4 regions of the Sodalis sp. RH20 genome follow, and region 3 is predicted to be linked to each of the others. Evidence: predicted binding sites of a transcription regulator. Region 3 holds the regulator's gene; each other region holds the start of a gene.
What was found. The regulator Fur, encoded in region 3, represses iron uptake genes when iron is present. The targets are predictions, from matches to a motif close to ATAATAATGAGAACNACTATCAA.
Positions count from the first base shown of each region.

Region 1: the regulator Fur is predicted to act here: its motif matches at 5,169-5,191, upstream of ACL2XM_RS19040 (isochorismate synthase).
Region 2: the regulator Fur is predicted to act here: its motif matches at 4,904-4,926, upstream of ACL2XM_RS02275 (Nramp family divalent metal transporter).
Region 4: the regulator Fur is predicted to act here: its motif matches at 2,344-2,366, upstream of ACL2XM_RS05135 (TonB-dependent siderophore receptor).

Region 1 covers NZ_CP178733.1:4,142,640-4,150,488, forward strand. Annotated here, with positions in the region: gene ACL2XM_RS19020 (IclR family transcriptional regulator) at 1-642, shown strand, start outside; gene dhbA (2,3-dihydro-2,3-dihydroxybenzoate dehydrogenase) at 705-1,463, opposite strand; gene ACL2XM_RS19030 (isochorismatase family protein) at 1,460-2,317, opposite strand; gene ACL2XM_RS19035 ((2,3-dihydroxybenzoyl)adenylate synthase) at 2,318-3,949, opposite strand; gene ACL2XM_RS19040 (isochorismate synthase) at 3,961-5,133, opposite strand; gene fepB (Fe2+-enterobactin ABC transporter substrate-binding protein) at 5,385-6,320, shown strand; gene entS (enterobactin transporter EntS) at 6,395-7,678, opposite strand; gene fepD (Fe(3+)-siderophore ABC transporter permease) at 7,811-7,849, shown strand, end outside.
Region 2 covers NZ_CP178733.1:470,602-478,450, reverse strand. Annotated here, with positions in the region: gene ACL2XM_RS02295 (LytR/AlgR family response regulator transcription factor) at 1-245, shown strand, start outside; gene glk (glucokinase) at 332-1,309, opposite strand; gene ACL2XM_RS02285 (aspartate/glutamate racemase family protein) at 1,445-2,137, opposite strand; gene mgrA (L-glyceraldehyde 3-phosphate reductase) at 2,459-3,448, shown strand; gene ACL2XM_RS02275 (Nramp family divalent metal transporter) at 3,626-4,864, opposite strand; gene ACL2XM_RS02270 (NupC/NupG family nucleoside CNT transporter) at 5,248-6,432, shown strand; tRNA gene ACL2XM_RS02265 (tRNA-Ala) at 6,588-6,663, opposite strand; tRNA gene ACL2XM_RS02260 (tRNA-Ala) at 6,730-6,805, opposite strand; gene gltX (glutamate--tRNA ligase) at 6,932-7,849, opposite strand, start outside.
Region 3 covers NZ_CP178733.1:3,217,557-3,225,405, forward strand. Annotated here, with positions in the region: gene pgm (phosphoglucomutase (alpha-D-glucose-1,6-bisphosphate-dependent)) at 1-324, opposite strand, end outside; gene seqA (replication initiation negative regulator SeqA) at 352-885, opposite strand; gene ACL2XM_RS14875 (alpha/beta fold hydrolase) at 1,089-1,853, shown strand; gene ybfE (LexA regulated protein) at 2,061-2,360, shown strand; gene fldA (flavodoxin FldA) at 2,539-3,054, shown strand; gene fur (ferric iron uptake transcriptional regulator) at 3,410-3,880, shown strand; gene alsR (transcriptional repressor AlsR) at 4,445-5,332, shown strand; gene alsB (D-allose transporter substrate-binding protein) at 5,354-6,289, shown strand; gene alsA (D-allose ABC transporter ATP-binding protein AlsA) at 6,347-7,849, shown strand, end outside.
Region 4 covers NZ_CP178733.1:1,108,611-1,116,459, reverse strand. Annotated here, with positions in the region: gene ACL2XM_RS05140 (YceI family protein) at 1-48, shown strand, start outside; gene ACL2XM_RS05135 (TonB-dependent siderophore receptor) at 115-2,298, opposite strand; gene ACL2XM_RS05130 (YncE family protein) at 2,662-3,741, opposite strand; gene ACL2XM_RS05125 (DMT family transporter) at 4,096-4,983, opposite strand; gene ACL2XM_RS05120 (amidase) at 4,989-6,356, opposite strand; gene ACL2XM_RS05115 (hypothetical protein) at 6,356-6,568, opposite strand; gene ACL2XM_RS05110 (ABC transporter substrate-binding protein) at 6,579-7,595, opposite strand; gene ACL2XM_RS05105 (ABC transporter permease) at 7,599-7,849, opposite strand, start outside.

The DNA of each region.
Region 1 (7,849 bases), 930 kb from region 3:
AGCACCCATAACCTGCTGGCGACCCTGGTGGCGCGCGGCTATGCGGTGCGCGGCGAGGCGGATCGGTATACGCTGAGCGACACGTACCGCAACGGCCCGGGCTGGATCTGCGGGCCGGAGGCCAGGCTGATTGAACTGGCCGGGCCGGTGATGCGCGAACTGCGCGACGGCTGCGGCGAAACCATCATGCTCGGGGTGCTGAACCACGATTGCCGGCTGAAAACCCTGGAGCGTTGCAGCGGCACCCAACCGGTGCGTTACGAGTCGCCGCTGGGCAGTTGCCTGCCGTCTTATTGCACCGCCATGGGGCGCGCCCTGCTGGCCGCCCGGGACGACGGCCAGATCGAGCGTTACCTCGCCCATGAACGCATCGTGCAATACACCCGGCATACCCTGGTGGACCGCGATCTTATCCGCCAGCATATCGCCAAGGCCCGCCGGGACGGCTTCGCGGTCTCGGATCAGGAGATGGATATTGGCGGTTCGGGGGTGGCGGCGCCGGTGCTGAACGCCAAGGGGGAAACCGTGGCCGCGCTGAATGTGGCGGCCCTTTCCAGCCGTTTTGCCGAGCGGCGCGAGGATATTATCGCGGCGGTGAAACGCCATGCACTAGTATTGAGCAACCGGCTGGGCTGGCACTGAAGCAGGCCGGCCGGCGATGAAACACGTCCGCCGGCATTAGCGCCCGGCGGGCCGTAACGGCATCAGGCGGCAAGCGTCGCGCCGCCGTCGATGACGATATCCTGCAAGGTAATATGGCCGGCATGTTCCGAGGCCAGGAACAGCACCGCGTCGGCAATCTCGCGCGGCCGGGCGATTTTCCCCAGCGGAATGCCCAGCTTGAATTGCCCGGGAAACCCGGCAATGGTCCGCTGTTCCGCATCCGCGCTTTGCCACAGGCCGCGCTGCATCGGCGTATCGGTCGAGCCGGGCGACACCAGGTTGCAGCGCACCCCGAACGGCGCCATTTCCAGCCCGACGGTCATGCACAGGCTTCTCAGCGCCGCTTTCGAGGCGCAGTAGGCGGACATGCCCACGCGCGGCACGTGGGCGGCGTTGGAGGCGATGCTGACGATGACGCCTGCCCGCTGGCGGCGAAATACCGGCAGGGTATGGTGAAAAAGGTTAAACGCGCCGCCGGCGTTGACCGCCATGCAGTCTTGCCAGTCCTGGAGGTCCAGGCTATCGGTGGCCCCCGTGCGCAGGATGCCGGCGCCGTTGACCAGGACATCCAGCCGTGGGTTTTCCTCAAGCAGCGCCCCGCACACCCGTCCGACCTGGGGGGCATCGGTGATATCCAGCAATTGCGTGCGAAACGGGTAGCCGTCGCCGGCAAAGCGCCGGTCCAGTCCGACCACGTCGGCTCCGGCCTCGCTGAACGCCAGCGCGGTCTGGTAGCCGATGCCCTGGCCGGCGCCGGTCACCCAAACGCGCTTACCGCTGAAATCCAGGCTGATAGTCATACGTTATGCTCCGGCGCCAGTAATTGCCACCAGCCGTTAAGGGTCGGGTTCCGCGCCAGCGCGACAAAATCCAGCCCCGCGCGCGCCTGCCGCCAGCGGGTGGCCAGCGTCATGATGCGCACCGAATCCAGGCCGTAGTCGATCAGGTTGTCATCATCGCCCAAATCACCGCAGTCGTCGTCGAGCATCGGCAGGATCAGCGCGCGCAGGTGCGCCTTGCTGATGGGCGCCGGCAACAAATCGGCGGTCATCAGCACGCGCCCGCAGCGGCCGGCGGCATAACGCAGGGCCATCAGATGGTCGTCGCGGGTAAAATCGGCCAGGGCGTCCGCCACCAGCAACGGTTTGATATTGCGCATAAACGCATCGGCGGCGGTCATCAGGCAGCCGATATGCGCATAAACGCCGCAGATAATAAGCTGGTTGCGGCCGCGCTCGGCCAGCATATCCGCCAGCGGGGCGCGGTGAAAGGCGCTGTAACGCCATTTGACCAGGACCTGGTCATCGGCGTCGGGCGCGAGGGCGGCGATGACCGCCTGCTGTTCGGGATACTGGTTTAACCCCGGCCCCCACATATCGTTTAACAGCCCGCGATCTTCCTCGCTCTGCCGCGCCGGTTGGGCGGTATAAAACACCGGGATGCCCTGCGATTTACAGTAGCGGCGCAGGGCGGCGATATTCTCCACCAGCCGGCTGACCAGCGCGCTGTCCCCGCCCCAAAAGTTAAGGAAATAGTCCTGCATATCATGGATAAGCAGCGCCGCGCGCTGCGGCTCAAAGGCCCAGTTGACCTTATTGGCGGGCAGTTCCGCCGGAGTGGGCATGGCATAGGAAACCAGTTTCGGGATGGCCATTTATTTTTCTCCTGTGGCGGGGGTGGCGGTGGCGGCGTCGATCAGCAGGCGCAGTCGTTTTTTATCGACCTTGCCCACCGGCGTAAGGGGCAATGCGTCCACCCGTTCAAAACGGTCGGGCAGTTTAAATTCCGCCACCCCCAGCTGGCGCAAATGGCGGCGCAGCGCCACCGGTTTGATCTCCTGCGTAACGACAATATAGGCGCAGCTCTTTTCCCCCATCAGCGCATCGGTCATGGATACCAGGGCCGCATTCACCACGTGCGGATGGCGCAGCAACAGGTTCTCGACTTCTTCGGCGGCAATCTTTTCCCCGCCGCGGTTGATCTGATCTTTTTCGCGTCCCTGTACTTTCAGGTAGCCGTCGTCCGTCAGCTCGATTAAATCGCCGGAACAATAAAACCCGTCGGCGTCAAACGCCGCGGCGTTGTGCTCCGGGCTTTGGTAATAACCGCGAAACGTATAAGGCCCGCGCGTCATCAGGCGTCCCACGCGGCCCGGCGGCAGCGGATTGCCCTGCCCGTCGGCCACCCAGACTTCATCATCCGGCGATATCGGACGGCCCTGGGTGGTAAAGATATGTTCGTCGTCATCGTCCAGCCGGGTGTAGTTCACCAGCCCTTCGGCCATGCCGAACACCTGCTGCAGCCGGCAGCCCAGCTCCGCCGGAATGCGCGCGGCCAGGGCCTCGCCAAGCTTGGCGCCGCCGACCTGCAATAATTGCAGGCTGGCCAACTGCCCGCTGTCGCCCCATTGTTCCATCGCCTGCAGCCACAGCGTCACGGCGGGCGGCACCAGCCCGGTGACGGTGATCCGATGTTGCGCTATCAGCGGGAAACAGACGTTGGCGCTCGGATCGCTGGCCAGTACCACGCTGCCGCCGCCGTAAAACACGCCCAGCGCGCCCGGCGAGCTCAGCGGGTAGTTATGGGCCGCGGGCAGCGCGCACAGGTAGCGGGTATCCTCATCGAAACGGCAGATGTCCACGCTGGCGCGAATACTGTAGTAGTAGTCGTTATGGGTGCGCGGAATCAGCTTCGGCGTGCCGGTGCTGCCGCCGGACAGCTGGAAAAAGGCCACCTCGTCGGCGGGCGACGGGGCGGCGGTGAACGCGCCCGGCGCTTCGTCGAATAATGCCTGTAAACTTGTTTGCGGCGCGTCGTCGCCGCGCATCGCCACCACCCGCAGCGACGAATGCTGCCGCCGCAGTTCATCGATAAAGCCATTATCGCTGAACAGCCCATGCTGCCGGTCGGCAATCAGCAGCGCCGGCCTGATTTGCAGCGCATAGGCGGTAAGTTCGCTGCGCTGGTGGCTGAACAGGGCATTTACCGGCGCCACGCCGATTTTCAGCAGGGCGAACAGCACCAGGTAAAATTCCGCCACGTTGCCCAGCTGCACCAGCGCGGTATCCCCCGCCGCCAGCCCGCGCCGGGCAAGGGCCGCGGCCAGCCGGTCGGACAAGGTGTTGACATCCCGGTAGCTCAGGCGGCGCTCGCCGCAGGCCACCGCCAGCGCGCCGCTGTCTTTACGGCGGTCGATAATATCGGTCAGGGGTAAGTCCAGCCAGTATCCCCTGGCGCGGTAGCGGGCCGCGAACTCATCCGGCCAACGGTTAAATACAATGCTCATCATCTCTCCTGTTAATGCAATCCAAACGCGCTCAGCATGGTATCGAGCTTGACGCCGGTTTCGCGCCACTCCGCGTCGGGGAGGGAGGCGGGCACGATGCCGGCGCCGGCGAACAGCCGCACCTGGTTGCCCGCCACCCTGGCGCAGCGGATGGTTACCACCCATTCGCCATTGCCCTCCTCGTCGCACCAGCCCACCATGCCGCCGAACAGATCGCGGTCGAAGGGCTCCAGGGTCTGGATTAAGCGCCGCGCGCGATCGGTGGGGGCGCCGCACAGCGCGGGCGTGGGATGCAGCAGGCAGGCCAGCGCCAGGGCGTTGACGGCGGGGTCCGCCACCTCGCCGTCGATGGCGGTGGCCAGATGCCAAAGGGTGGGCGTATTGACCAGGCCGGGTACGGGCGGCACGTTTAAACCCGCGCTGTAGGGCGCCAGCACTTCGCGCATCTGGTCGATAACCAGCTGATGCTCATAGCGGTCCTTGACTGAATCCAGCAATTGGCGGCCGGCGGCGGCGTCACGGCCCGGCTCGGCGTCGCGCCGGGCGGAACCCGCCAGCGGCGTGGAGTAAAACCGGTTGCCGGTCTTGCGCAGCAGCAGCTCCGGGCTGGCGCCCAGCAGGGCGCCGTTGTCGAGGGGAACATGGAAATTGTAACTGGCGGGATTTTGGGCCGCGATGCGCCGCATCAGGGCCGCGGTATTCACCGGTTCCCGGGTGGTGATATCCAGCAGGCGCGCGAGCACCACTTTACTCAGCCGTTGCTGGCCGGTGGCCTCCACCGCCCGCGCCACCATGTGTTTAAAGTCGCGCTCCGGCGGTCGCTCGATTTTGCCGGTTACCTGCGGCAAGGGTTCGGCGGGCACATTCCGGCTTTGCAAAAACATCTCGCGATCGAACCCCTGGCTGCGCTGCGGGATAAACAGCGCCGCGGGCCGGTCGGCATCGAAGGGAATGGCGCCCACCACCAGCGGCCGTTCAATGCCGGCGTTTCTGGCGCGCCGGAAGGCGTGGCGCAGCTCCCGCTGAAACACGCCATCGGGCTGATCACCCCTGCCCGCGGGCGCGCTGATGGCGCAGAAACGACCCTGGGTAACGAAGCTGCGATAAGGCGACATGAAAAAAAATCCGTTTATAAGGGCATCCGCGTCGCCTGGTGTTGTCTGTCGAAACAATGAAAATTCCACGTGACGATCTCCGCTATTATCAAATGATAAACACAATAATAATAATTATCATTTGTATTGATAGCACATAAACTACGTCGTAGAATCTGCCGTGTCAATGAACGTAAACACTGCCTCACCCGCGCAAGGGTGGATTTGATTGCCCGTTTTTTGTCATCATAAGGCGGACAAAACCAGCCCCTACCCCAGGAATACCAGACATGATCACTCTATTGTCCCGGCACCGATCCGCCTGCAATTGGCTCGCCCTGATGGCCCTGCCCTTACTGCTGGCGGCCGCGTCCCCGCGCGCCGCTGAGAACGGCTGGCCGCGGCAGGTGGCGGGCGCGCATGGCGCCATTACCCTGGATCACATGCCGCAGCGCATCGTATCCACAAGCGTCACCCTTACCGGCTCGCTATTGGCCATCGGGGCGCCGGTGATAGCCAGCGGCGCCACCACGCCGAATAACCGGGTCGCGGACGAACAGGGCTTTTTTCGCCAGTGGAGCGATGTCGCCCGGCAGCGCGGCGTCAAACGCCTGTACATCGGCGAGCCGGATGCCGAGGCCATCGCCGGCCAGAATCCCGATTTGATTATTATCGCCGCCACCGGCGGCGATTCGGCCCTGCGCCTTTACGATCAGTTGTCGCCGCTGGCGCCGACCCTGGTGGTCAATTATGACGATAAAAGCTGGCAGGACCTGGCCCGGGAGCTGGGACAAGCCACCGGCCATGAAGCGCAGGCCGCGGAGGTCATCGCCCGCTTCGACGCCCGCCGGCAGGCGCTGAAACAGCATCTGGCGCTGCCGCCGCAGCCGGTATCCGCCCTGGTATACCAGCCGGACGGCAAAGCCGCCAACCTGTGGACCGCCGATTCGCCGCAGGGCCAGCTGCTGCGCCAGCTGGGCTTTACGCTGGTCGAACCGCCCGCCACCCCCGTCGGCGGCCGAAGCATGGGCGTGCGCAAGGACATCGTCCAGCTGTCCGGCGAAAACCTGGCCGCCGGCCTGAACGGGCAAACCTTTCTGCTGTTTGCCGGCGATGACGCCAGCGCCCGGTTGCTCTTGGCCAATCCGTTCCTGGCGCATCTGCCGGCGGTGCAAAACCGCCGGGTCTACGCCCTTGGCAACGACACCTTCCGCCTTGATTACTACAGCGCCAGCAATGTGCTGGCCCGCCTGGAACAGCTGTTCGCCAAGCCGTGATCTTTCCCCATCCTGCCGCGTGGCTAACCGCGTCATGCCGCGGCCATTCCCGGCCGGGCGGGGATTCATGGCGGTTATGGCTCACTGCGGCCGGCGGGCGGGATTTCATCCGCCGGCCGGCCCTGATCCCGATGCCGCGCCATATCCACGGCGCGCAGGCCCCGCAGCGCCAGCGCCGGCAGTAGCCCCGCCAGGGCCGCCGCCAGGCCGAACGCCGCGGCGGCCAGCCCCGGCGGCATCAGGGTGCCCAACCCCCCCAATACCAGCGCCCCCAGCGCGTCGCCGGTGACGTTCTGCGCGGTCCACAGGCCGTTGATGCGGCCCAGCAGATGATCCGGCGTCAGCTGTTGTATCAATGCATATTGCAGCAGCGAGTTGATGGCGCTGAAATAACCAAAGCCCGCCAGACACAGCAGCGCCAGCGCGTAGCACGGCATCAGGCTGCATGCCGCGACGCAGATAAACGCCATGACGGCGGTAAGCAGCAGCATTCTTCCCGGCCGCGCCGTGGCGGCGACGCGGCCGCTGGTAAACGCGCCTATCGCCGCGCCCAGGGGCACCGCCGCATACATCAGCCCCAGCCGGGCGGCGTTGATATGCCAGCTTATCGCCAGCGCCGGGTAAAGCACCCGTACCGCGCTTGCCATGGTCAGCAGGGCGCCGATCAGCGCCACCAGGCCGATGGTTTTATGACGAAACAGATAGGCCATGCCGCCGGCCAGCGCGTGCAGCGGGTGTTCCCGGGGCTGGGGAGGCGGCGCCAGCCTGGGCAGGCGCAGCAGCGGCAACAGCGTCAGCAGCGTGCCAAGCGCCGCCAGCCCGTAGTTCCAGGCCACCCCGCCGGAGGCGATGACCAGGCCGCCCGCCGCCGGTGATAAAATGGCGCCGAAGCGCACGGTCAGCATGCTGATGGCGCCCGCCTGCATGACATTTTCCCGCCCGACCAGCGACGGCGTGGCGGCCAGCAGCGCCGTCACCCCCACCGCGCCAAAAAAACCATCCCACACCGCCAGCAGATAAATCGCGAACAGGGACGGTACCGGCAGCAGCGCGTTAAGGCACAGGCCGATAAACCCCACCCCGCAGGTTGCGCGGGCAAACAGGATAAGCCCGCGCCGCTCGCGGCGATCCGCCATCACCCCGCCGGCCAGCAGGCCGACGAACATACCGCCGCCCGCCAGCGTCACCGCCAGCCCGACCTGCAGGGTGGACCCCGTCATGGCCTGTATCTGCACCGGCACCGCCACCGCCAGCATGCCGAGCGCCAGGATGGACAAAAACCGCGCGATAAAAACCGCCCGGAAGGCGGGGTGGGTTTTCAGCAGGCTGATATCGAGTAAATACGAGGGTTTTTGCATAAGACGCTAACTATCCGGGGAATTCGACGCCACTGGGCGCTGCAATCAGGGAAGCAGTCATGCTATCATAAGTTATTGCGAGTAATAACGATAATAAATATCATTATCATATAATTTATGGTTTAGCCTTTTATGCGCCATTATTACGGATTGCTGTTAAGCGGCGTGCTG
Region 2 (7,849 bases), 2.7 Mb from region 3:
TGACCCTGGTCTATACGCGGCGCGAGGAATTTGTCATGCCGATGGTCATCACGGAATTCTGCAGCCGGTTGCCGGAGGAGTTTTTTTTCCGTTGCCATCGGTCGTATGTGGTGAACCTGGGAAAAATTCGTGAAATTGTGCCCTGGTTTAATAATACCTATCTGCTGCGCCTGAGCGATCTGGATTTTGAAGTGCCGGTCAGCCGCAGCAAGGTCAGGGCTTTCCGGCAATTGATGCGGCTGTAGCCGGGGTTTGGCTACAGAACCGTGGGCAAGAGGGTAAAGGCGCCGGAATAAGCCGCCCTGTCGGCAACAGCCGGCGTGTAGTCAAATCACGCCGAAACCTGGAGTTGAAGACCCATTAGCTGGCGCATATGCGCGCCGGCGCCGAGCAGGCCCGGTTGTTCGTGCCTGATCAGAAACACCGGGATATCGCGTACGTAATCGTTAAAGCGGCCTTTATCCTCGAACGCCGCGCGAAAACCGGAGGCGCGGAAAAATTCCAGAAAGCGCGGCACCAGGCCGCCGGCGATATAAACGCCGCCAAACGTGCCCATGTTCAGCGCCAGATTGCCGCCAAAACGCCCCATCAGCACGCAGAACAGCGACAGCGCGCGCCGGCAATCGTCATTGCTGCCGTCGACGGCCTGTTCCGTGACCTGTTGCGGCTCCAGTGAATCCGGAACGCGGCCATCGATGGTGACGAGGCTGCGGTACAAATTAACCAGCCCGGGTCCGGATAATACGCGTTCGGCCGACACATGGCCGAACTCGCCGCGCAGCACCGCCAGGACATCGGCTTCCTCTTTGCTGTTAGGCGCGAAGTCGACATGGCCGCCTTCGCCCGGCAGGCCTATCCAACGCTGGTCCAGATGCAACAGATGGCACACGCCAAGGCCGGTGCCGGCGCCGTACACGGCAATCGGCCCCTGGGCCTGCGCCTGCGTGCCGCCAAACTGCACCACATCGCCGGCGGCAAGCATCGGCACCGCCATCGAGACGGCGGTAAAATCATTGATGACCTCCAGGCGCGCTAATCCCAGGCTGTCCTTCATGGCCTTGATGGAAAATGCCCAGGTGCTGTTGGTCATCTCCACCCAGTCATCGGTTATCGGACAGGCGATAGCGATACAGGCCTCCGTGGCCTCGACCTTTTGCGCGGTCAGGTAGTGACGGATCACCGCTTCAAGGGTGGCGTAATCTTTACCGGAATAGGTGTGGATATGGGAAATCGCGCCATTGTCCATATCGCATAACGCCAGGCGGGCATTGGTTCCCCCAACGTCACCGACCAGGGCATATTTTGTCATTATGTAAGGCTCCGCTAACTCTTCTACTTGCCGTCGGAGGGTTACCGGCAGCAAACATAAACAATTTATTAATATAATAATAATACCAGTTATATTGGCCAATGCTATAAATTGAGTTTGCTTTCGGATTCGCCTTTATCCCAGGGCAAAGGCCACCGCGGCGGCGGCGTGGAGGGTGGTGGTGTCGAACAGCGGCACCGTTGCGTCGTCTTCGCCGATCAGCAGGCCGATTTCGGTGCAGCCGAGGATCAGTCCCTCGATGCCCTGGCTCTCCAGCGAAGCAATAATGCGCCGGAAGGTGTGGCGCGATTCATCGCGGATCTTGCCCAGGCATAACTCCTCGAAAATGATGTTATGAATCGCGTCCATTTCCGCAGCGCCCGGAACGGTGATTTCGATGCCGTGCGGATGCTCGAACCGCCGGCGATAAAAATCCTGCTGCATGGTAAAGCGGGTGCCCAATAGCCCGACCCGCCGCAGGCCACGGGCATTGATTTCCCGGGCGGTGGCATCGGCGATATGCAACAGCGGCAGTGGACAGGCCCATTCAATGGTGTCCGCCACCTTATGCATGGTGTTAGTGCAAAGGACGATGGCCTCGGCACCGGCTTTTTGCAGCAATACCGCTTTGGCCGCCAGCAGATCGCCCGCCCGTTGCCAATCACCCTCGGCCTGCATGCGGGCGATTTGGGCGAAATCGACGCTGTACAGCACCAGATCCGCCGAATGCAACCCGCCCAATGCGCCGCTAATGCCTTGGTTAATCAAGCGGTAATAAGGTAAAGTGGATTCCCAGCTCATGCCGCCTAACAGTCCTAGTGTTTTCACTGTGTGATCCTCGTGCGTCTTCGGCCGGGTCAATGCCGCGGCACCCGTAGCGCTTGTATTGTTTGTCAGGGAAGGGTTATTTTTAACTGAGTTTGATGATAAAACGGTGCTTGCCCATCACACCCGCGACAAGCTCGCGCACGTTTGTTTGTCAGTAGTCTGAGTTATTTTTAATGGAATTTATCGCTTAACTGATGCAAAGCGCAATATATTATCCGACCAGGATAATCCACCGTTGCCGGTAAGCCTATGCCGTCGCTTGCCCGGCGAATTAAGCGGTGACCGATTCCTACCGTGATAGTAATGATAAAAGGATACTTTATGGTTTATCTGGCCAATCCAACGCGTTACGACGATATGTTATATCGTCGCTGCGGTAATAGCGGTCTTCAACTGCCGGCGGTGTCGCTCGGCCTGTGGCATAATTTCGGCGACGTCACGTTGCTGGAAAACAGCCGCGCCATGGTGCGCCGCGCCTTTGACTTAGGCATTACCCATTTTGACCTGGCCAATAACTACGGGCCGCCCCCGGGATCCGCCGAAGCCAATTTCGGCCGGTTGCTGCGCGAGGATTTGCTCCCCTACCGTGACGAGCTGATTATTTCCACCAAGGCGGGCTATACCATGTGGCCCGGGCCTTACGGCGACTGGGGCTCGAAAAAATATCTGGTGTCCAGCCTGGATCAGAGCCTGCGCCGTCTGGGCCTGGACTACGTGGATATCTTTTATCATCATCGTCCGGACCCCGCTACGCCGCTTGCCGAAACCATGAGCGCGCTGGATCTGCTGGTACGCCAGGGCAAGGCGCTCTACATCGGCCTGTCCAACTACCCCGCCGCGCTCGCCAGGCAGGCGTTGGCGCTATTAAACGACCTCGGCACCCCCTGCGTGATTCATCAACCCAAATATTCCATGTTTGAACGGTGGGTGGAACCGGAACTGCTTGATGTGCTGGCTGAGAACGGCGTGGGGTCGATAGCCTTTTCGCCGCTGGCCGGCGGTCAGCTGACGGACCGCTACCTGAACGGCATACCACAGGATTCGCGGGCGGCCAGACCGGGTCTGACCCTGACGCCGGAACAGCTTACCGCGCAGAAAATGGATAAGGTACGGCGCCTGAACGATATTGCCCTGGAACGCGGCCAGAAGCTGGCGCAAATGTCTCTGGCCTGGGTGCTGCGCGGCGATCGGGTAACGTCGGTGCTGATTGGCGCCAGCAAAACCTCGCAGATAGACGACGCGGTGGGGATGCTGGCCAATCGCGAATTCAGCGCCGACGAATTGGCGCGTATCGAAGCGATACTGGCATAAGGCCGCGCCGGCCCGCAATTTCCGCCCGGTATTGGCGGGCCCGGCGTGCCACGGAGCCTCGGTCGGGCGCATAAACCGCGCCCGACCAACCCCATAGACACGCATTGCCCTTAACGCGCCGGGTGCGGCCCCTGCGGTAGGGTGGCGTATCGGATAGCCGGAGAAGATAAAGTCCGGTTACAGGCCGAACGCGGTGCCCACCATCAAATAGCCATTCAGCGTTACCACCACCGCCACGATAACCCACCCCAACGTCTGGATCAGACGCGAATTCACCATGTCGCCCATCAGGACGCGGTTGCCGGTAAAGGTCAGCAGCGGCACCAGCGCCAGCGCAATGCCGAAGCTGAGCAGGACCTGGCTTAATACCAGGATACGGGTCGGGTCCAGCCCCATCATGATAACCACAAAGGACGGCAGCATCGTGACCACCCGCCTTACCAGCAGCGGTATGTGAAAGCGCACAAATCCCTGCATCACCACCTGCCCGGCCATGGTGCCCACCACGGTGGAGGACAGGCCCGCCGCCACCAGGCTTAAACCGAATACCGTCGCCGCCGTATGGTTCAGCAGCGGCGCCAAGGTCAGGTAGGCCTCATCCAGATCGGCGATGCCGGTATGCCCGCTGAAGTGAAATGCCGCCGCCGCGGTGGCCATCATGGCCAGATTGACAAAACCGGCGGTGGTCATGGCGATGGCCACATCCAGTTTAGTCGAGGAGTAGCGTTGGGCGCGGTTGCCGTGCAGTCCGTTTTGCGTCAAGGAAGAATGCAGGTAAATCACATGCGGCATAATGGTGGCGCCCAGCACCCCGGCGGCCAGGAAAACCGCGTCGCCGTTCGGCAGGCTGGGCAGCAGCATGCCTTTACCCAGTTCCGCCATATTCGGTTGCGAAAAAAACAGCTCCGCGATATAGGCGGCGGCGACAAACAGCAGCAGCCCGCCAATGACCAATTCCAGTGGTTTTTGACCCCGCTGTTGCAACATGAGGATCAAGAATGTGGCGATGCCGGTAATGATTGCGCCTTGCAGCAGCGAGCAGCCCAGCAGCATTTTAAAACCGATGGCCGCGCCGACGAATTCCGCCAAATCGGTGGCCATGGCAATGATTTCAGCTTGTATCCAGTAGGCCCACACCGCCGGGCGCGGGAAGCGATCGCGGATATGCTCCGCCAGGTTCTTGCCGGTGGCGATACCCAGCTTTGCCGACAACAGCTGGATGAGCATGGCCATAAAGTTGGCCCACACCACCACCCAGAGCAATCGGTACCCGAAGCTGGCGCCCGCCTGGATATTGGTGGCGAAATTACCGGGGTCGATATAGCCAATCGCCGCGATAAACGCCGGGCCAAGCAATGAGAGCTTTACCTTGCGTGATGCGCGATTGACACCGTCCGCAGTTCGGCTATTCAGCATATCAGTGACCCTTATGATCCATCGAATTAGCTTCATCCTATCCAAACGATAATAATTATCAAGCGCATTTAGGACGTTTCGGGTTATCTCTGCGATAGATGACGATGATGATGAGCATAAAGGGGGCAAAACCCAGCCTAATGACAGTTTCATCCCTAATTGGACCGGCTTAGAAGCGCCAATGGGTTACTAAATTACATTAGCACACTATTAACATAATTGGATATAAATTTAACTTTTTTCGCGACTTATCTGTGACCGCCTCGCTATCCTCATCTTCTGCTAGAGGATTTTTATATATTTGCAACTTATAACTCGTTTTTAGTTCGACCGTTACATAGAATGAGCGGCAAATTATTGCCTGCCTCATAACTGGAGCAACTATGTCCCGGATTTTTCATTTTGTCCTCGCTCTTGCCGTAGTGGCAATCCTGGCGTTATTGGTCAGCCACGATCGTAAAAAAATCAGGCTGCGCTTTATTGTTCAACTATTAGTCATTGAAGTCCTGCTTGCTTATTTTTTCCTCAACTCGCAGATTGGATTGGGTTTTGTGCAGGGATTCTCGGCGCTGTTTGATAAGTTGCTAGGATTTGCCGCCGAAGGGACAGGATTTGTTTTCGGTAATATGAATAAACAGGGCCTGGCATTCTTTTTCCTGAATGTGTTATGTCCGATTGTATTTATCTCGGCCCTGATAGGTATTTTGCAGCATATCCGGGTGCTCCCTTTTATTATCCGCATCATCGGTACCCTGCTGTCGAAAATTAACGGTATGGGCAAGCTGGAGTCGTTTAATGCCGTCAGTTCGCTGATCCTGGGGCAATCGGAAAACTTCATCGCCTATAAGGATATCCTGGGCAAGATGTCCGAACGCCGGATGTACACCATGGCGGCCACGGCGATGTCGACGGTATCGATGTCCATCGTCGGCGCCTATATGACCATGCTGGAACCGCGCTATGTGGTGGCCGCGCTGGTATTGAATATGTTCAGCACCTTTATTGTGCTGTCATTGATCAATCCTTACCAGGTCGGCAAGGAAGAAGAGCTGCAGATGAGTAATCTGCATGAAGGACAGAGCTTTTTCGAAATGCTGGGTGAATATATCCTGGCGGGCTTCCGGGTGGCCATTATCGTCGCGGCCATGCTGATTGGCTTCATTGCCATTATCGCCGCCATAAACGCCTTGTTCAGCCTGGTGTTCGGCATCAGCTTCCAGGGCATACTGGGGTATATATTTTATCCCTTTGCCCGGGTCATCGGCATCCAGGGCGACGAGGCGCTGCGGGTCGGCAGCATCATGGCCACCAAGCTGGTCTCCAATGAGTTTGTCGCCATGATGGATTTGCAAAAGGTTGCCGGCCAACTGTCCGCGCATTCCGTCGGCATCCTGTCGGTATTCCTGGTGTCGTTTGCCAACTTTTCATCCATCGGCATCGTGGCCGGCGCGATTAAAGGCCTTAACGAACACCAGGGCAACGTGGTATCCCGCTTCGGCCTGAAGCTGGTGTACGGCTCGACGCTGGTCAGCCTGCTGTCCGCCGCCATCACCGGTTTGGTAATTTAAACCGCCGTCCATCTTGCCGTCATAACGACGGTGCGGTTGGGGCCGGGGAAACCCGGCCTTTTTTATAGGATTGACGCGATAAATCGAGGCGGCGCCAGGCATGCACGCACAAGATATAAAAACAAAAAACCGGCCAGAAGCCGGTTTTTTTAATGTGGTGGAGCTAAGCGGGATCGAACCGCTGACCTCTTGCATGCCATGCAAGCGCTCTCCCAGCTGAGCTATAGCCCCAACGTACTTCCTGGGTAACACGAACACCGTCGTAAAACATCATCATATCAGGCCAATCGAGGTGATTGGTGGAGCTAAGCGGGATCGAACCGCTGACCTCTTGCATGCCATGCAAGCGCTCTCCCAGCTGAGCTATAGCCCCGTACCCGACACATCATGTCTGGTGGACGGGGCGCATGATATGAAACCCGGCAAACAGTGTCAACGGCTAATTGAAATTAACGCATCAAACGCTGAAAAAGCCGTCAAATCCTCGATAACGAACGGTTTATCCGGCGCGCTGGGCGATATAGTCCAGCGCCTTATCGATACGGGCCAACGAACGTGACTGTCCGACGGCATGGACGGTGACATCCAGCGCCGGCGACTGGCCCGCGCCGGTGACCGCCACGCGCAGCGGCATCCCTACCTTGCCCATGCCCACGTTGAGCTCCGCCGCCGTCTCCTCGATAGCGTTATGCACGTGTTCAGGCGACCACGACGTCAGGGCGGCCAGTTTGGCGCGCGCCAGCACCAACGGCTCGCGGGCCACCAGGCGCAGATGTTTTTTGGCCGCGTCGGCATCGAACTGCTCGAAATCCTCATAGAAATAATGGCATGAGGCCGCCATTTCTTTCAGGGTCTTGCAGCGATCGCCGAGTAATGTCACCAGCTCCGCCAGTTGCGGCCCATTGCGGGTATCAATGCCCGCTTGTTCCATATGCCATACCAGGTGGGTGGCGACGTATTCCGGCGGCAGATGATTAATGTAGTGGTGATTAAGCCACAGCAGCTTTTCGGTGTTAAAGGCGCTGGCCGATTTGCTGATATCGTCCAGGGTAAACAGCCGCTTCATTTCTTCGATGGAGAAAATTTCCTGATCACCATGGGACCAGCCCAGGCGCACCAGGTAATTCAGCAGGGCCTCAGGCAGAAAACCGTCGTCGCGGTACTGCATTACGCCCACCGCGCCGTGGCGTTTGGACAGCTTCTTGCCGTCGTCGCCCAGGATCATCGAGACGTGGGCATATTCGGGCACCGGCGCGCCCAGGGCCTTGAGAATATTGATCTGGCGCGGCGTGTTGTTGATATGATCCTCACCGCGGATAACATGGGTGATTGCCATATCCCAGTCGTCAATCACCACGCAGAAATTATAGGTGGGCGAGCCGTCGGTACGGCGGATAATCAGGTCGTCAAGCTCTTG
Region 3 (7,849 bases):
TTCCACGCCGTTGGCGCTGAGTACTTCCAATACCGAAATAAACGCCGGTTCGGACAGCGCATGGGTGTCCTTGCCCACATAACACGGGCCGGTAACGCCCTGCCTGGCGCGCTCTTCGGCAATGGCCTGGCTGATGGCCAGGATATGGGCTTCATTGAAACTGTGGCGCCCCGCGCTGCCGCGATGGCCTGAAGTACCGAATTTTACCGCATGCGCGGTGTTGCCCGGCTCCGGACGCAACACATAATACTGCGAGGTTAACTGCGCGACATTGATTAAATCGCTTTGCCGGGCGGGCTGCCCGGCGCGGGGGCTATTAGCCATCGGTGCTTCTCCCTTGCCTGCTGTTGATCAAATGGTACCGCAAACTTTATCGGTCAGTTCCACGGGGAACTGCATTGCCAGCATAATGTGTTCCACCATGCTCCGTTTACGATCGGTGTTGGTGTTGGTGATAACCCAGTAGGGCGTTTGCGCTACCTGCTTGGGTTTAGTATGGCTGCCATTTTGCAATAATGTCTGCTCATCAGCGGCAAAATAAGTACGGGTGCGGCCGTGCAGGATATCCGCCGCCTCGGTAAATTCGGCGGGCGACAGGCTATACAGGGTGGACAGCACCAGCATAAAACGATCAACCGCCTTGCGCTGCTCGGCGTAGCTGTCGGAAAGGAGGAGCTCACGCATGGCGCGCACGCGATCGCGGGTCGCCGACGCGGCCTCCGCCTTGAGGGGTGTTTCCGGGGGCGGCGCGCTGCGCGCTGCGGCGCTGGCCTGAGCATTAAATTTCAGCATCCGGCGTAAAATATCCGAGGCGCTTTCGCCGATATGCTGCGTATGGCTGGCGATATAGCGGTAAAGGTCTTCGTCGACTTCAATTGTTTTCATCTTTATCCGGGGCTTTCTTCTCATAAATCAATCAAAAGGATTATACAAGCTAAACCTGCCCCGCGAATAGCGCTAGTATCCGGCTTCGGTAAAAAGTCGGAATTTCCCCCGAGGGCCTTCCTGGCGCCGCCGGTTTTTTTACGGCCGCGGGACGGATAACTCATGATAGGCTATCAGGCTCTGTTATCGCCATGAGGATCAGGATGAAATTACACTATCGTCTGCAACCTGCCCGGCAGCCGGGTGAAGCACTGCCGGTGATATTGCTGCACGGGCTGTTCGGTAGCCTTGATAACCTGGGCGTGCTGGCCAGGCCGCTTGGGGAACACCACGCCACCCTGCAGATTGATCTGCGCAATCACGGCTTGTCCCCCCATGACCACGATGCCGGTTATGCCGCCATGAGCCGGGACGTGATCGAATTGCTTGATGCGTTGCATATCGACGCCGGTCACCTCATCGGCCATTCCATGGGCGGCAAGGTCGCCATGACCCTCGCCGCCCAGGCGCCCGGCCGCGTTGCGCGGCTGGCGGTTATCGATATGGCGCCGGTGGCCTACCCCACCCGCCACCATGACAACGTCTTCGCCGCGCTCAGGCGCGTCGAGGCGGCGGGCGTCACACAGCGCACGGAGGCGGCGGCGCTCATGCGCCATGACGCCCTTGATGAGGAAACCATCCAGTTTTTGCTGAAATCCTTTCACCAGGGCCGGTGGCGGTTTAACGTCGAGGCGCTGTGGGATAACTATCCGGCGCTTATCGGCTGGCGGGAGTCGGCGCCCTGGCTAGGGCCGGCGCTGTTTATCCGCGGTGAAAAATCGCCTTATCTGGATGACAGTTACCGCCAGGCGATCCAACGCCAGTTCCCCCGGGCGCGGGCGCATGTGGTCGCCGGCGCCGGTCATTGGGTTCATGCGGAAAAACCCGCGGCGGTCATGCGCGCCCTGGCCCGTTTCCTGGAAGAATAGACCGGGCCGCCGCCGGGATTAGCGCCCGCGAGTTTAATATTGTCGTTTGCTACCGGGCTGGGGTAACATGGCCCGCTGTGTTTTATGGCAGCCCCGGCGTACATAAAACATAACGTTACGGGCGATGCGCGTCCGACGGCGTAGCCAGCCACGCCGCCGGCCGGGGTTTGCCCGCCTGCTTCTTGATGCACAATCCCTTCATGACCTATGGCAAAAGAACAAACGGACCGCACCACCCTGGATTTATTTATCGATGAGCGGCGCCCGGGAAGACCGAAGACGAACCCCCTGTCCCGCGATGAGCAGTTGCGCATCAACAAGCGTAACCAGCTGCGCCGGGATAAAAAGCGCGGCCTGCGCCGGGTGGAGCTGAAAATCAACGCCGAGGCGGTGGATGCGTTAAATGAGCTGGCCTACCGGCAAAACCTGTCGCGCAGCGAGCTGATCGAATTGATTTTACTGGCCGAGCTTGAACGGCAACAAGGCGCGGATCCGCATCCGGAGTAAACTTGCCGGCCCGGTAAAGCGCCATCCCGTCCAGGGCCCAAGGCCGCGAACGGGGCAAATTTGCGACAAAACCCGGCCGGCGAGTTTCTCCCCGCATTAGGGTCTGCTATGATTGCCGCAGAGCATCGCTGATTCTGTTACGGAACATATCCATAATATTTAAGAGGTTTTCAAATTCATGGCAACTGTAGGCATTTTTTTTGGCAGTGACACCGGCAATACCGAAAATATTGCCAAAATGATTCAGAAGCAACTGGGTGCGGATGTTGCCGAAGTTCATGACATTGCCAAAAGCAGTAAAGAAGACCTGGCGCGGTTCGACACCCTGCTGCTCGGCATCCCGACCTGGTATTACGGCGAAGCGCAATGTGACTGGGATGATTTTTTCCCCACCCTGGAAGAAATAGATTTCTCCGGCAAAAAAGTGGCGCTGTTCGGCTGTGGCGATCAGGAGGATTACGCCGAATATTTCTGTGACGCCATGGGCACCATTCGCGACATTATCGAGCCCAACGGCGCGACCATCGTCGGTCACTGGCCCACCGCCGGCTACCATTTCGAAGCGTCGAAAGGACTGGCGGACGACAATCACTTCATCGGCCTGGCCATTGACGAAGACCGCCAGCCCGAGCTGACCAATGAACGCGTGGACGGCTGGGTGAAGCAAATCAGCGCTGAATTGCAGCTCAGCTAAAGTCAAGCCGTGCGGGAGGGTGCCGCCGCCGCGGCGCCCGGCAAGGGAATCGGTTGCCGTCATGGCGTCGGGACGGCGCCGCCAACCTCACTGATAACTAAATCCTTTCAAATTAATAGATACAAGTTTTTAACTTTTATCCACAACGCGGTACAATAGCGCAGCGGTTCCACCCTTTTTAGCAAAATGTTGCAGAATTCGCCCCCTGAAACGGGCTATAGTTGTTAACAAGGCGCGGTTTTCATTTTGGACAGGCAGTCTTATAATGAGACGGCGTCACATTTTTCGGGCCGACCGATGTTATAGGCTAAGTTAGCCTACAATCAGATTATCAAAGTAACAGGACTAAACCCGCATGACTGACAATAATATTGCATTGAAGAAGGCCGGCCTGAAAGTCACCCTTCCCAGACTGAAGATTCTGGAAGTGTTGCAAGATCCGGAATGCCATCACGTCAGTGCGGAAGATCTGTACAAAAAACTGATCGATATGGGTGAGGAAATCGGCCTGGCCACGGTATATCGCGTGCTAAACCAATTTGACGACGCCGGTATCGTAACCCGCCACAATTTTGAAGGCGGCAAATCCGTTTTTGAACTGACGCAACAGTATCATCATGACCACCTGATCTGTCTGGACTGCGGCAAGGTTATCGAATTTCGCGACGAGTTCATCGAAGCGCGCCAGCGTGATATTGCCAAAAGGCACAATATCAAGCTGACCAACCATAGCTTATATCTGTATGGGCATTGTGAAATCGGCAACTGCCGCGAAGACGAAACGCTGCACGATCACGCCGATATGCTCAACGGCGTAAAAGAATAACCGCGGCGCGGTCCGTTTCTCCAAAGCGGCTGTTATCGCGCCGCTTTCTCACCCTGCAACGATTTTTTTTCAATGAGGCTAAACGCCGCCCGTCCCCTTCCCTGGTAACGTTTCCTTCCCGAAGCGCGTCGACAAGCGTCGTATCCGCCAATCACCGCCGTGCTCACCGCCGGCAAACTCCAGAAAACTTCACAGAAAATAAAAATAAATAAAGAATAAATAGAGGCCCTGGGACGCTATTTTGGGCTAATTTGCGTAATCCATTGAAACGACAGCGTTTTTATTGCGATTTTTTCACCGGGTAAATTATTCTGTGAATCTGATGATAAAGCTATTTTTCGCTGTCAGCAGTAAGCGACAACAAAAGATACATTTTAATTATATGATTTTATTGAATTAATATAGCCAAAAATACCTTCCTGAAATTAACCCGGATCGATGACTCGATTTTTACACAAAAAGTTAATTTATAAATTAATAAAAAACGTGAAGTTCGCAGCAGATTTTAAACTTTCGCCATGGTGATATAGTGACAGGCAATGTTAATCACCAGAGATAGTCCAGATGAATGATGCGGAACTGCAAAACGATATGCCGCGCGGCATAGGCATTGCTCCTTATATTCGTATTAAACAAGAAGGCATGACTGAAAACGAAAGCCGGATAGTGGAGTGGTTTTTATCTCCCGGCAACCTCACCGACGTCTCGGGGATCAAAGAGGTGGCCCTGAGTCTGGGCCTGTCGGAAGCCATGATTGTCAAGGTGTCGAAAATTCTCGGTTTCAGCGGCTTTCGCCAGCTGCGCAGCGCCATCGTCGAGTATTTCGATCATGCCGACCATGATATCACCGCCGAACTCTCGCCCACCGACAGCCCGGAGGATGTGGTCAACAAAGTGTTTAACCTGACCGTACGCACCATTGTCGAAGGCCAGGCGATAGTCGACGCCAACGTCATCCAGCAGGCGGCCCAATGCTTTTTTGCCGGCCATCAGCGCGAGCTGTACGGCGTCGGCGGCTCTAATTCCATTTGCGCGGACGTGCAGCATAAATTCCTGAAAATCGGCTTGCGTTGCAATGCCTACCTGGACGCGCATTTGATGATGATGTCGGCCTCCCTGTTGCAACCGGGCGATGTGGCGTTGGTGGTATCCCATTCGGGCCGCACCAGCGATCTGAAACGGGTGGTGTCGATTGCCAAGGATAATGGGGCCAAGATCATTTGTATTACCCATAGCAGCAATTCCCCCATAGCCCAGCTGGCTGATTTTAATATTTGTTCACCGGCGCCGGAAACGCCGTTATTAGGCAGAAACGCTTCGGCCCGTATTTTGCAGCTTACGCTGCTGGATGCGTTTTATGTCTCGGTAGCGCGGCAGGATATCGAGCTGGCGAATAAAAACCTGGAAAAAACGAGTTCCATTACCAAGTACCTGAAGCGTGATTATAAATAATTCTCTTTTGGAGATAGAATAATGAATAAATTTCTTAAATTGGCCGGTGGCGCCGCCTGTGGACTGATGTTGTCCACCGTGGTCCACGCGGCAGCCGATTACGCCGTTGTTCTTAAAACATTATCCAACCCTTTCTGGGTAGAGATGAAACAAGGCATTGAGAAAAAGGCCCAGGATCTCGGCGTGACGGTGGATATATTCGCGTCACCGTCGGAAGGCGACTTCCAATCGCAATTACAATTATTCGAGGATTTAACCAATAAGAATTATAAAGGCATCGCCTTTGCGCCTTTATCGGCGGTGAATCTGGTGATTCCCGTCGCCAAGGCTTATCAGAAAGGGATTCACCTGGTTAACCTCGACGAAAAAATCGATTTAGCCAGCCTGGCCAAGGCCAAGGGCAACGTCGAAGCCTTTATCACCACCGATAATGTCGCGGTCGGCGCGAAAGGCGCCAAATTTATTATCGATAGCTTGGGCGCCCAGGGCGGCGAAGTGGCCATTATCGAAGGCAAGGCCGGCAACGCCTCGGGCGAGGCGCGGCGCAACGGCGCGACCGCGGAGTTCAAGGCCAACAGCCATATCAAGCTGGTGGCCAGCCAGCCGGCGGATTGGGATCGCATCAAGGCCCTGGACGTGGCGACCAATGTGCTGCAACGTCATCCCCAGTTGAAGGCCTTCTATTGCGCCAACGATACCATGGCGATGGGCGTGGCGCAGGCGGTGGCCAACGCGGGACAGACCGGCAAGATCCTGGTGGTCGGCACCGACGGTATTCCCGAGGCGCGCAAGATGGTCGCCCAGGGCATGATGACCGCCACCGTGGCCCAGAATCCGGCGGAAATCGGCGCCAACGGCCTGGCCATCCTGGTGAATACGGTGAAAGCGGGCAAGCTGATTGCGCTTGATGCCCAGCCGAAAATTGAAACCGTCGATTCTATATTAGTCACCAAATAGTCCAGGTGCCGCAAGACCGCCTATTCCCGCCGTCTTGTCATTAATCCGGAGAGTAATATGAGCACTCCATATATTAAAATGGAGGGGATCGCCAAATCCTTTGGTCCCGTCCAGGCGTTGCAATCAGTTGACCTGGAAATATACCCTAATGAGATACATGCTTTATTAGGTGAAAACGGCGCCGGCAAATCAACCTTGATGAAAATACTTTCCGGTATTTACGAACCGACTGCGGGGAAAATAATAATTAATAATGTTGAGTACGCGAAGCTTGATCATAAAGTCGCTGCCAGATTGGGCATTGGAATAATTTACCAGGAATTAAGCGTTATCGATGAATTAACCGTGTTGGAGAATTTATTTATCGGTCGTCTGCCGGTAAAAAAAGTGTTCGGCGTAAACGTGGTGGACTGGCACGACATGCGTACCAAAGCGGCTATTATGCTGCTGCGCGTGGGGCTGAAAATACGGCTTGACGAGAAGGTCGGCAACCTGTCCATCAGCCAAAAGCAAATGCTGGAAATCGCCAAGACCCTGATGCTGGACGCCAGGGTGATCATCATGGACGAGCCGACCTCTTCCCTGACCTATAACGAAGTGGATTACCTGTTCCTGATCATGAACCAGCTGCGCCAGGACGGCACGGCGATTGTCTATATTTCGCATAAGCTTAACGAAATACGCCGCATCTGCAACCGCTATACGGTGCTAAAGGACGGCAGCAGCGTCGCGTCCGGGCAGATGGGACAGGTGACCAACGATGATATTGTCCGGCTGATGGTCGGACGCGAGCTGCAAAACCGCTTTCGCTCCCTTAAGGAGAAGGTTGGCGGCGACACGGGGGACGCCGATATCATCTTTGCGGTGGAGAATATCACCAGCCGGGATAAACGCCGGGTCAAGCACGTCTCCTTCCAGGTAAAAAAGGGCGAAATCATGGGCTTTGCCGGACTGGTGGGGTCGGGACGCACCGAATTCATGAACTGCATCTTCGGCGTGGAACCGAAAAGCAGCGGCAAGGTGATGCTGCATAACGTCGATATCACGCCCTCTTCGCCGCTGGACGCCCTGAAGAAGGGCATGGGATATATCACCGAAAGTCGGCGTGAAAACGGCTTTTTTGATAATTTTTCCATTGCGCAGAATATCGCCATCAGCAAAAGCCTTAAGGATGGCGGCTATAAAGGTGCTCTGGGATTATTTAATCCGGATAAGGAAAGGCAGCTGGCGGAAACGCAGCGGCGGCTGCTATCGCTGAAATGCAGTTCGGTGGACCAAAATATCACTGAGTTATCCGGCGGCAACCAACAAAAGGTATTGATATCAAAATGGCTCTGCTGCGAGCCGGAGGTTATTATTTTTGACGAACCTACCCGCGGCATTGATGTCGGGGCCAAGGCGGAAATTTATAAGGTGATGCGCACATTGGCCGCCACGGGAAAAACCATATTGATGGTGTCATCCGAACTGCCGGAAATCATTACCGTATGCGACCGTATCGCAATATTTTGCGAAGGGACATTAGCCCATATTCTTGACAATAATGAGAGTATCGGGGAA
Region 4 (7,849 bases), 2.1 Mb from region 3:
TCGCAGCAGGTGGACGTGCTTATTTCAATTGAAGGGATCAGGCAGTGACCTGCCGGCCATCCCCGTTTTTTCACCGCCGCCAGGGTTCTCTGCTTTCCGGCGGCGCAATATCCGTCAGAACGACGTGGTTAAGCCGGCATAATAGGCTCGTCCTGGTTCGTTATATGTTAATGCGCCTTCGTTTTCACGATAAATGCGTTTATCCAGCAGATTGCTGATACCGACATTGACCCGGACATTTTTTGTCACATCGTAATTCAGGCCGACGCCCAGCACGGAATAAGCACCCAGTTCTTTGCTGGACAGCGAGCCGACTTCGTTGCGTATGTCCGCGTATTCACGCGGTTTCTGCCGGCCGTACATGGTCCAGGCCGCATTGGCGGACAATTTATCGTTAACCTGCCAGTCCAGCAGGGTATTGATGGTGTATTTGGGAATCACCGATAGCGGATTGCCGGTTTCCTTATTCTCGGAGGTGATCATATAAGTGGCATTGGTACGCCAGTTCAGCGTATCGGGCAGCACCGGTATCGCCAGATTAGCCTCCAGCCCTTCCACCAGCGCCTTGCCGCCATTTTCCCAGCGCAGGATATTGCCGCCGTCCGACGCGGTGCCGATAACATCGGTGCCGGCCACGATTTTATTACGGTAATCGTTACGGAAATAAGTGATGCCGGCGTCATAGCCGTTGGCAGTAAATTCCAGGCCGATCTCTTTGTTGATACTGATTTCCGGGTTTAAGTCATCGTTGCCGAGCAGGTAGCAGGCGCCGGTGGCGACCCCCGCCGGGCAGCCGTTGCCATTGGTGCGCAATAAATACCCTTCGCTTGATTGATACAGATTAGGCGCCTTAAACACCCGGGCGATGCCCGCCTTGAGCTTGAAAAAATCGCCGAGCTCCTGGGACATATTCAGGCTGGGGCTCCAATTGGCGCCGAACTTGCTGTGATAATCGAAACGCAGTCCGGGGATAAGGTCGGTGCCTGGCAGGGCTTCGATATTATCTTCAAAATAGAGCGCGCTTAATTCCGCGCTATTTTTACTGCTGCGCAGCGCGGGATTGCCCGATACACCGCCGATGTTCGCATTGGTCTGGCTGGTGGCATGCATCGATGCCGGGTCGTTCAGCTCTTCGCGGTTCCATTCGGCGCCAAGGGTAGCGGTTTGATCCACCAATAACTTCAGCGGGATATTCAGCTCCGTATTGGCTTTGTAGTTCTCCAGCCGGCTGGTGGAGAAGGTGTCGCTATTGATCATGCCTTCTACGCGTCCCGTCGACCCCTCCATCAGGCGCGTATTATTGGTTTTTTCATAATAGAAGCCGGTGCGGGACTGGCCCCAGTCCCAGACGCCGTTATGGGTCACGCCATAATTCTGGCGGTACATGCGGTTGGTTTCCTCGCCATACAGCGTCGGCACCAGGCTGCTGACGTTACCATTGCTGTACTGGGTATCGCCGGTGTAGATATTGCCCTGGCGGCTGTAGCCGTATTCGAAGTCCATGCTTTGCCGGGGATCGATTTTCCATGATAGCAGCGTGTTGATGTCCTTGTTGCGCACCCCTTCGCGGCCGGCGGCATAGGAGCCATTTTGCTGGGTATTGATATCGGGGCTGTCGGCGTCGGTTTTATTGATATTGCCGTACAATCGCATGGTCAGCACATCGTCGATCAGCGGACCGCTCAGGCTGAAATTGGCCCGTTTGGTGGCGCCTTCCTTATCATCCTCCGGCTGGTTGGTATACAGGGATAACGACCCGTGCCAATCGTTGGTCGGCCGCTTGGTGATAATATTCACCACGCCGCCCGCAGCGCCGGAACCGTAGCGCGCGGCCGCAGGCCCTCTCAACACTTCGATCCGCTCGACCATCTCCACCGGCACCCAGTTGGTATCGCCGCGGGTATCGCGCTCCCCGCGCCAGCTGTAGCGCACCGCATTACGCGACGTGACCGGTTTGCCGTCTATCAGGATCAGCGTATTTTCCGGCCCCATGCCGCGGATATCGATTTGGCGGTTGTTGCCGCGGCTGCCCGAGGCGCTGTTGCCGGTCAAGTTGACGCCGGGCATTTTGCGGATGATATCCGACAGGTCATTTACCGGCGGTTCTTTTTTAATGTCGTCCGCGGTAATAATGGATACGCCGGGCTGCTGTTTCAGCTCCTCTTCGGCCGTGGCCTTGACGACCATCACGTCCTCGCTGTCGGTTTCCCCCGTCGTTTCGGCGCCGGCGCCGCTGCTGAAAATGGCGGTGAATAAAATGGCGAGCGGTCCCATAGTGAAATTTTTAGTTACACACATTTATTATGATCCTATTGCAATTTATATTTTCCCAAGAGAATACGAATAGTAATAAGAATCGTTATCATTGTATATGAATGCGGGAATTCTTCACATTTTCTCCTTAATGTGAAGAACGGTGGTTTTCTGAGCATACCAGTGCGTGAGCCAGGCGCGCTTTCTGCGACGTCTTGAATGGGGAATGCAAAGCCGGTTGTTGGAGAATATCAGCAGTAATCGGGTAAGCGCCCAGAGCCTGCCACCGCCGTTGGGCAACCCGCAGCGGAAATGCCCCGCTTGCGCCGTGCCTCCGGCACGTCCAGTTCCGGGGCGGGCGGCATATCGGAAAGGGTCAGGCAGGACGCCGTCGCGCCCTGCCGGATATTACTGCAGCGCGATACGCATCACGTCATCCGGGCTGGTGGCTTCCTGCTGGCGGCTGGAAGCCTGCTTTACGCTGACATACAGCGTTTGGCCGTCGGGCGACAGAGCCAGGCTATTCGGATGCACCGGGGTAGCGATGGTGCGCAGCACGTTATAGGTCTTGGCGTCGATCACGCTCACCTGCCCCGCCTGGCGGTGGGTTACATAGACTTCGTTGCGCGCCGGGTTAAACAGCACCGCCAGCGATGCCGGCACGCCGATTTTCGCCAGGATATTACCGTTGCGGGTATCCGCCACCAGCACCTGCGGCTGTTTGGAATCGGTGATAAACGCGCGGTGCGTCGCCGGGTCCAGGCTGAGGTTGAGGAAAAAGTGTTCCGTCGCGGTTTCATCGAGCTTTTTGCGCAGCACCACGTTGTTGGTGACGGTGTCGATGGACAGCAGTTCGTTGTCGGCATTGGTCACGTACAGGCGTTTTGCCGCCGCGTCCAGCGCCAGCCCGGTGCCCATTTTGCCGATATCGTCCAGGGTGGCGCGCAGGGTCAGGGTAGCGCCGTCCACCACCCATATCACGCTGGACTCACCCAGTCCGGCGATATAAAGGGTATTGGTCTCCTGGTCCACCACCAGCTCACGCGGCGCCAGCGGTTTGACGGTGTCAGAACGCTGGCGCCCATCCAGCACCAGCCGGCCTGTTACCGCGCCGGTTTTGGCGTCGATGGCGGTGACCGCGCCGTCGACGGTGTTGCCGAAGTATAGGGTATCGGTCTTGGTATTGATGGCGGCGCCGAAGGGTTTGATATCGTTGTGGATAATCTGGGTGATATCAAGCGTGGCGGGGTCGAGGCGATATACCACCCCGCCTTTGTCCAGCTTGCGGCTTTGCGAGGTGGCCAGGTAAAGCGCGTCGCCTTGCGTGCTGTACGCCATCTCGTAAGCGCCTTTGCCGACGGGTTTGCGCAGCGGCTCCTGTGCCGCCCAGGCCTCCTGGGCCAGGGTAAACAACAGCGCGCCAGCCAGCAGCAGCGCATACGCCGCGCGTGGCCCCGGCCGTCCGCCGGTGGTCGTTATCACGTCCATACTATCTCCATTTCAATGAATTGAGGTTGCCGCCGGGCCAGCGCCAGGCAGCTAAAAGGGGTTTCACATTGCATCAAGAAGCAGCAAGAGCCGGAACGTCATGGCGTCCCGATCTTTATATGAGAATAATAATCATTATTTTTTGAAAAGCACAATGATTTTACCAACCCAATCAGGTGTTTCGTAACGCATTCTGACACCGCAAATGAATGTCACCCGACGCTAAACCGGGCCGTGGCCGCACCCCTTTTATCGCTACCGTCTGCTTTAGCGGCCGGCTTCATTTCACCGTCGGGCGGCCCTGTACGGCGGTGGAAGCCGCGCGGTTCGGCGGTATTCAGCCGGAGACTTTTTTTAACGCCGGCGACGTTCCGCGGATATGGGGATTCCTCGGCCGTATCGTCCCGGATTCATCACCGCGATGAAAATGCTGCCGACAACCAGTACGGCGCCCAGCAGCTTGCCCTGATCCAGTTTTTCGCCCAGTATCGCCGCCCCCAACAACACCGCCAGCGCCGGGCTGAGTAGCGACCAGGGAAGGATTTGGTTTACCGGATACTTTTTCAATAACCCGTACCAGAGCGAATAGGATATCAGCGACGAACCCAGCGCGCTGTAGATTATCCCAAGCCAACCCCGCCAGCCCGCCGCCAGGAACAGCGTCAATTGGTGATGCTCCGTTAGGAAGGAACAAAGTGAAACCAGGGGAATGGCAAACAGCGACAGCCAGCCGGTCATCGCCAGCGGCGGGATCGGCGGCGATCGCTTAATCACAATAGTGGTCACGGCCCACCCGCCGGCGCTTAACAGCAGCAAAGCCGGCCCATGCCATGAATTCAGCGCGGGGCTGCCGGAGAGCACCACCACGCCCGCCACAGCGCCGCAAACACCGATTATCTGCCGCAATGTGAGCCTTTCCTTCAGCCATACCGCCGCCAGCGCCATCGCCATCGGGGTCCCCATCTGTACCAGCACGGCCGCGCTGCCGGCATCGGTATAGCGCATACCGAGCAGCAGCAGTGAAAAGTGAACAAAACCAAAGGTAAATGCCAATAAACACAGTAGCGGGACCTGTTGCCACCGTATTGGATTGAACGGCACCAGTACTGCCGCCACAATCATAAAGCGAACCAACAACATCAGCAGAGGCGGCAGTTCCATCAGGCCGAATTTCATGGCGATCACGTTGAACGCCCAGCCCGATGCTACCACCAGCAGAATCAGCACATCCTGGAACAGCAGTTTTTTCAACGGTTGACCATAACCGGCGTGCGCCGGTGGTAGTCGCTTTCCCGCTGGAAACAGGCGGCGATGCCCATCAGTCGCTGTTCGCCGCCATCCGGGCCAATCAGCTGCATGCCGATGGGTAAGCCCGCACTGTCAAAACCGGCGGGAAGGTTCAGGGCGGGCAGCGCGGCCAGGCTGGCAAGCGCGTTAAAGCGCATATTGCCGGTGAGCACGCTCTCATCATCATCGCCGATGCGTACCTGCGTCTGGCCTTTCAACGGCGCGGTAAACGGCAGCGTGGGTGCCAGTATCACGTCCACTTGGTTGAATTTTTCCACCATTTGCTGTCGTAATGCGGTGCGATAGCGCTGCGCCTGCAAATACTCCACCGCGCTGATGCCCAGGCCGGCCTGCAACAGCAGGCGGACATCTTCCCCGTACTCCCCGGCCCGGTCCGCCAGCCACGGTGCATGCAGCGCGGCCGGCTCGGCCAGATTGATTAACACCAGGGCATTAACCGCCTGCTCCAGTCCGCTGAACGACAGGGTTTCGCAGCGGCCCCCGGCGGCGCGGAACCAGTCCGTCAAATCATGATAGGCGCGCGCCACGTCCGGCTGTACTTTCTCGCTATACTCCCCCAGCAGGCCAATGCGCAGGCCGTGCAGATCGGGTAAGGCGGCGGGTACGGTATCGCCGGTCAGCGCACTGAACATCAGCGCGCAGTCTTCGGCATAGCCGGCCAGCGGCCCGACGGTGTCGAGACTGGCGGCCAGCGGGAAAATGCCGTCGGTGGCGATCCGTCCCACGCCCGGGCGCAACCCGGTAACGCCATTCATGGCGGCGGGCAGCCGGATGGACCCGCCGGTATCGGTGCCCAGCGCGCCCAGCGCGCTGCGCACCGCCGCCGCCACGCCCGATCCACCGCTTGAGCCGGCTGGTATGCGGTTGCCATCCCAGGCGTTGCCGCTGGGGCCGTAATGGGGATTATCCGTCGTGCCGCCCCAGGCGAATTCATGCATATTGGTGCTGCCGATGATAATCGCGCCGGCCCGTTTTAACCGCCGCACGACCCCGGCATCGCGCTGCGCCAGCGATCCGGCCAGTATCCGGCTGCCGGCGTGCATCTCCTGCCCCGCCAGGGCGATATTGGCTTTAATGGCGATCGGCATCCCCTGGAGGGGACCGAGATCGTAGCCCTGCTCCAGCAGCGTCTGGCTGGCCTGCGCCACGTTGCGTGCCTGATCGCGATAAAGCGCGTTAAACGCATTCAGATCGCGGGTGGCGGCTTCGCGTGCCAGGCAGGCCTCCAGCAGCTCCGGGAAGCTGAACTGCCGGGCTCGCACCCGGCGTCCGGCTTCGCCCATGGAAAACGCTAACAGGTCGTCCATCAGCCCTCCTCCACGGCCATCGCCGTCGGCGGATGCAGCGGCGAGACCCACGCGGTGGCCGGCAACAGGGCCGGCGGGAAATGGCGCGCGCCGTAGGCGGCCACGCCGGCGGCCCGCTGCGCGCAGTCGCCAAGCAATGGGAGTAATAGCGCGGCATCCGCCGGGGTATAAAGGTTAATCAGCGCCAAACGCGCGGCGATTTCATCATTCATGGCCCCGCTCCTACTGTTTACCCATGGCATCTACCGCCTGCTTGGCTTTGCCGGCCAGTTCGGTATTCACATTGCTGTCGTAGGACGTGGCGGCCGAGGGATAGGCCTTGATGTTTTTGGCATACAGGGCAATGTTCATATTGTTGTCCCACGCTTTTTGCGAGACCAGCACATTCTCCGGATAGCCCTTGGCGTCGATTTCGCGCAGCACCGCGGTGCGCACCAGATCCTTGGGCACATTGGGGAAGTATTTGGCGGCAATCTCCACCGCCCGGTCGGTATTGCTGTAAATAAAGCGCGACGCCATTTCAAAGGCGGTCACCACGCCCTGCGCCTGCGCGGGGTTCTTGTCGATGTAGTCCTGGGTCGTGGTCAGGCTGGAGAACGCAAAGGGAAACCAGTCCTGGTTGGCGGAAAATGAATACACCACATGCAGGCCGTTCTGCTTTTCCGCCATCGAGGTCTGCGGCTCCACCGCCAGCGCATAGTCGGCACGATCGGCCACCACCGCCGGGATTTCATTGCCTATCGCCACATGCACCAGCTTCACATTGCTTAATTTTTGCTGCTTGATCAGATAGCTCATAAATGCCCAGGTGGTGTCGGGCTGCGGACTGGTCACCACCCGCTTATTGGACAAAAAGCTCAGGTTATTTTGCAGCGGCGTGGCGTCCTTGCCGAAGATAAACACCGTCGGCGCGTTTTGCACGCCGGCCACCACGACTCCGCCGCCGCCATTTTCATGGGATTTCGGCACAAACACCGGGTCCTGGATGGAAAAATCCGCCGAACCGCCGATCACCGCCGCCCAGGATTGGGAGCCGCCTCCGCCGGTGCTGATCTTGACCTCAAGGCCCTGCTGTTTAAAAAAGCCCTGTTCCTGCGCGACATACAGCGGCAGGTAGAGCAATGATTGAAAAGCCTGGTTGATGCGCACCGGCGTTTGCGCCGCCGACGCCGACCCCCACACCGCGCCGCACAGTACCGCAGCCAGGGTAAAACTACGTATACGCTTGCTTGTATTCATTTTTCAGGCCCTTTCCCATGAGAGAATCATACGTTCGAGTAAAGCAACTAACCCGTTGAAAATCAGCATCATAACCATCACCAGCACAATACCCGCCAGGACGATATTCATACCGAAATTGGAACTGCCCAGCAGGATCATATGTCCGACGCCGGCGTCGGAGGAGATGTATTCCCCGACGATGGCGCCCACCAGGGCGAAACCGACGTTCAGGCGCAGGCCGGACACGACCCACAGCATGGCGGACGGCACTA